DNA from 2 places in the Paenibacillus beijingensis genome. Region 1 is predicted to be linked to the other one. Evidence: a T-box and tRNA genes for the amino acid it is inferred to sense, from the RefSeq annotation. Region 1 holds a T-box; the other holds one or more tRNA genes.

The links. A T-box is a leader RNA that pairs with one kind of tRNA and senses whether it is charged. The one in region 1 lies ahead of ileS (isoleucine--tRNA ligase), so its partner is inferred to be a tRNA-Ile.
Region 2: it has a tRNA-Ile gene. The T-box ahead of ileS (isoleucine--tRNA ligase) is inferred to sense a tRNA for this amino acid. The anticodon was not compared.

The regions. Positions count from the first base shown of each region.
Region 1 is NZ_CP011058.1:4,364,129-4,366,504, reverse strand. It holds gene ileS (isoleucine--tRNA ligase) at 1-1,154, opposite strand, end outside; T-box leader at 1,204-1,488, opposite strand; gene VN24_RS19670 (DivIVA domain-containing protein) at 1,552-2,052, opposite strand; gene VN24_RS19665 (YlmH family RNA-binding protein) at 2,142-2,376, opposite strand, start outside.
Region 2 is NZ_CP011058.1:1,187,902-1,190,277, reverse strand. It holds rRNA gene VN24_RS05535 (23S ribosomal RNA) at 1-1,374, shown strand, start outside; tRNA gene VN24_RS05530 (tRNA-Ile) at 1,509-1,585, shown strand; tRNA gene VN24_RS05525 (tRNA-Ala) at 1,661-1,736, shown strand; tRNA gene VN24_RS05520 (tRNA-Asn) at 1,750-1,825, shown strand; tRNA gene VN24_RS05515 (tRNA-Ser) at 1,833-1,920, shown strand; tRNA gene VN24_RS05510 (tRNA-Glu) at 1,939-2,013, shown strand; tRNA gene VN24_RS05505 (tRNA-Val) at 2,021-2,096, shown strand; tRNA gene VN24_RS05500 (tRNA-Met) at 2,106-2,182, shown strand; tRNA gene VN24_RS05495 (tRNA-Asp) at 2,246-2,322, shown strand; tRNA gene VN24_RS05490 (tRNA-Phe) at 2,338-2,376, shown strand, end outside.

The DNA.
Region 1 (2,376 bases):
CTGTGCTCGTAGCGCTCTTTGGAGAAGAGCAGCCCGCGCTCGCTGAGCATCTTCACGATTTGCACGTCCACATCGCCGTCCTTGACGAACCGTCCTGCCAGATCTGTTACCGCGTCGATGTAACGTCCGGAAGAGTTTACGACACTCAGCATGCCGATGCCGTTTTTGCGGGCCGCTTTGTAGTCGTCGTCGCCGTGCGCAGGCGCGATATGAACGATACCGGTACCGCTCGTATCGCTGACAAAATCGGCGGCGATGACGACATGGCCGTTCTCGACCGGAACATAGTTGAATGGCGGCTCATAAGAAAGGCCGGCCAGCTCCGATCCCTTCATCTTCTCCAGCACTTCCGGCTTGCTGTCTTTGAACACGCTCTCCAGCAGGTTTTCGGCCACAATGTAATGCTCGCCGTCCGATGAAACTTTCACGTACGTCATGTCCGGGTTAACGGCAAGCGCCGTATTCGCCGGCAGCGTCCAAGGCGTCGTCGTCCAAGCCAGTATAGAGGCGCCGCCGTCCTTTAAGCGGAACTTCACCGTGGCGCTTAAGTCCTTGACGTCCTCATAGCCCTGCGCCACTTCGTGCGAGCTGAGCGTCGTCTGGCAGCTCGGGCAGTACGGACTGACGCGGTGACCGCGGTACAGCAATCCATTGCCGTGAATGGTGGACAAAATGTTCCACACGCTTTCGATGTAGCTGTTTTTCATCGTGATATACGGGTTATCCAAATCCGTCCAGTAAGCGATCGCTTCCGTAAAATCGCGCCACTGGCGTTCATATTCAAATACGCTCTCTTTACATTTCGCAATAAAAGCTTCGACGCCGTAATTCTCGATTTCATGCTTTCCGGAGATGCCGAGCTGCTTTTCCACCCCGAGCTCGACCGGAAGTCCGTGTGTATCCCAACCCGCTTTGCGCAAGACGCGGTATCCCTGCATCGTTTTGTAGCGGCCGATAAAATCTTTGATGACGCGGCCGAGCACGTGTCCGATATGCGGCACCCCGTTCGCCGTCGGTGGCCCTTCATAAAAGACGAAGTTCGGCTTCCCTTCGCGGTTCACGATCGAATTCCGGAACGTTTCTTCCCGCTTCCATTTATCCAGCACGCGCAGATCGCGCACCCGCGCCCGTTCTTTTACATCGACTCTTTGCATCTTCAGATCCATCCTTTCTATCTCCAAAAAAAATAAAACCCCGTCCCTGTAAAGGGACGAGGTTAACTCGCGCTACCACCCTTGTTCCGTCCCACCGTCTATGAAACCAATCATAGCGCACATGTGAAAAACGGCACCTTAGCAGCGGACCCGAATACGATCCGCGTTCCCTGTAACGGGGGACGTCCGTCAGCGCTTAATGGACTATAGCCAGTCGTTCGGCGCCGCTTCTCGGAGAGGATATTCGGCTGAGGTTCGAACGCCGGCTTGCAGCAGATAACCGGCTCTCTGGGGAACGTCCCCGCAGCGTACTTGTTCTCGTCAACGAAGGTAAAGCATCCTATTGAATTGTAAATAAGATCGATTAGTTTCCTTATACACTATTCGCCGAGCGTTGTCAAATCGTTTGGCGGTGCGCCTGCTGGGTGGACTCGCTGGCCGTCTCCAGCTTGTCCCATCCGTCCATGCTGAGCAGTTCCAGCTGCGCCTCGACGAGCGTACGGAACCGGGCGCGGTAAATGGACGCCTGTTTCTTCAGCTCTTCCACTTCGAGCGCAACTTTGCGCGATTTCGCAAGCGAATCGTTAATGATGCGGTCGGCGTTCTTTTCCGACTCTTTCAAAATAAGCTGCGCTTCTTTCTTGGCGTTGTTGCGCACTTCGTCGGCCGCTTCCTGCGCCACAATGATCGTCTTACTTAACGTCTCTTCAATATTTGCAAAATGGTCCAGCTTCTCCTGCAGGGCGAAAATCTGGTTCTGCAGCTCTTTATTTTCCCGGATGACGGCTTCGTAATCTTTGATGACCTGATCAAGAAATTCATTCACCTGATCCTCGTCATAACCGCGCAATCGGCGCCCAAACTCTTTATTATGTATGTCCAATGGCGTAAGTGGCATTGGCGCACCTCCTTATGATATCTCGATAACCGTAAAATTGCGTTAAGATTTCGATTCGACGTCATACGGCAAAATTCCTGCCTCCGGAATCAAACAAATTTGCCGACTTTGACGCGAATGCGCCCTTTTTTCGTTACGCCGTCAATCTCGAGCACCTTGAAACGGCCCAGCCCCTTCATCGAAACGATGTCGCCTTCCTTCAGCGTTTTGGACGGATTTTCTTCCGTTTTCCAGTTCACCCTGCATTTTCCGGCGCGTATCGGATCGATAATTTTGCTGCGGCTGATCCGGTATACATCGCTGGCAACGCCGTCCAGCCGTAAT
Region 2 (2,376 bases), 2.6 Mb from region 1:
GTTAAAGCTGGGCTGTGATGGGGAGGGAAAATTACAGTACCGAAGGTCATGTGCTCCGGCTGCCGAGAAAAGCCTCTAGCCAGGAGAAGGTGCCCGTACCGCAAACCGACACAGGTAGGCGAGCAGAGCATGCTAAGGCGCGCGGAGTAACTCTCGTTAAGGAACTCGGCAAAATGACCCCGTAACTTCGGGAGAAGGGGTGCCTCGGTAGGGTGAATAGCCCGAGGGGGCCGCAGTGAAAAGGCCCAAGCGACTGTTTAGCAAAAACACAGGTCTGTGCGAAGCCGTAAGGCGAAGTATACGGGCTGACGCCTGCCCGGTGCTGGAAGGTTAAGGGGAGCGGTTAGGAGCAATCCGAAGCTGTGAACCGAAGCCCCAGTAAACGGCGGCCGTAACTATAACGGTCCTAAGGTAGCGAAATTCCTTGTCAGGTAAATTCTGACCCGCACGAATGGCGTAACGACTTGGGCGCTGTCTCAACGAGAGATCCGGTGAAATTTTAATACCTGTGAAGATGCAGGTTACCCGCGACAAGACGGAAAGACCCCATGGAGCTTTACTGCAGCTTGATATTGGACTTGGGTACGATCTGTACAGGATAGGTGGGAGCCTAAGAAGCCGGAGCGCCAGCTTCGGTGGAGGCGCCGTTGGGATACCACCCTGATCGTACTTGAGTTCTAACCCGCTACCGTGAAACCGGTAGGGGGACCGTGTCAGGCGGGCAGTTTGACTGGGGCGGTCGCCTCCTAAAATGTAACGGAGGCGCCCCAAGGTTCCCTCAGAATGGTTGGAAATCATTCGCAGAGTGCAAAGGCATAAGGGAGCTTGACTGCGAGACCTACAAGTCGAGCAGGGACGAAAGTCGGGCTTAGTGATCCGGTGGTACCGAATGGAAGGGCCATCGCTCAACGGATAAAAGCTACCCTGGGGATAACAGGCTTATCTCCCCCAAGAGTCCACATCGACGGGGAGGTTTGGCACCTCGATGTCGGCTCATCGCATCCTGGGGCTGAAGTAGGTCCCAAGGGTTGGGCTGTTCGCCCATTAAAGCGGTACGCGAGCTGGGTTCAGAACGTCGTGAGACAGTTCGGTCCCTATCTGTCGTGGGCGTAGGAAATTTGAGAGGAGCTGTCCTTAGTACGAGAGGACCGGGATGGACGTACCGCTGGTGTACCAGTTGTTCCGCCAGGAGCACCGCTGGGTAGCCAAGTACGGACGGGATAAGCGCTGAAAGCATCTAAGCGTGAAGCCCCCCTCAAGATGAGATTTCCCAGTATGTAAGACCCCTGGAAGACGACCAGGTTGATAGGTTCGAGGTGGAAGCGCGGCAACGTGTGCAGCTGACGAATACTAATCGGTCGAGGGCTTATCCTAATGGGTTTTCCAAGTGAGGAAAACCGCAAGGCATATGAATCAGCTAAGGAAGCACAAGCAATCTTTCGCATCCGGTTTTCAGGGTGTAATTTGTTATCCAAAATACCCACAACAGTGGGTTTTGTTATGAGTACGGGCCCTTAGCTCAGCTGGTTAGAGCGCACCCCTGATAAGGGTGAGGTCGGTGGTTCGAGTCCACTAGGGCCCACCATACTTTCCTAAACGGGTTTTGAAGCTTAGGACCGGTAATTTTACGGAGATTCCGCTTCATGACAGGGAAAATAATGGGGCCATAGCTCAGCTGGGAGAGCGCCTGCCTTGCAAGCAGGAGGTCAGGAGTTCGATCCTCCTTGGCTCCACCATTCACCTATTCGTTCCCTGATAGCTCAGTTGGTAGAGCACTCGACTGTTAATCGAGTTGTCACAGGTTCGAGTCCTGTTCGGGGAGCCATTCATTTGGAGAGATACCCAAGTGGCTCAAGGGGACCCTCTGCTAAGGGGTTAGACTGCGCAAGCGGTGCGAGGGTTCGAATCCCTCTCTCTCCGTTCGATTTCATTTTTCAAGGCCCGTTGGTCAAGGGGTTAAGACACCTCCCTTTCACGGAGGTAACAGGGGTTCGAATCCCCTACGGGTCACCAATAACCTGGACGCTTAGCTCAGCTGGGAGAGCATCTGCCTTACAAGCAGAGGGTCGGCGGTTCGATCCCGTCAGCGTCCACCATCATCTTACCGCGGGGTGGAGCAGTCCGGTAGCTCGTCGGGCTCATAACCCGAAGGCCGCAGGTTCAAATCCTGCCCCCGCAACCAAACATTATTATTGGAGACTTCCGTACGCGCGTTCAAGACGTCGGAATACCCTATACGGAATACGGAGCTGTGGTGTAGAGGCCTAACATGCCTGCCTGTCACGCAGGAGACCGCGGGTTCGAATCCCGTCAGCTCCGCCACTTATGAAATTATAGGGCTCGGTAGCTCAGTTGGTAGAGCAGAGGACTGAAAAT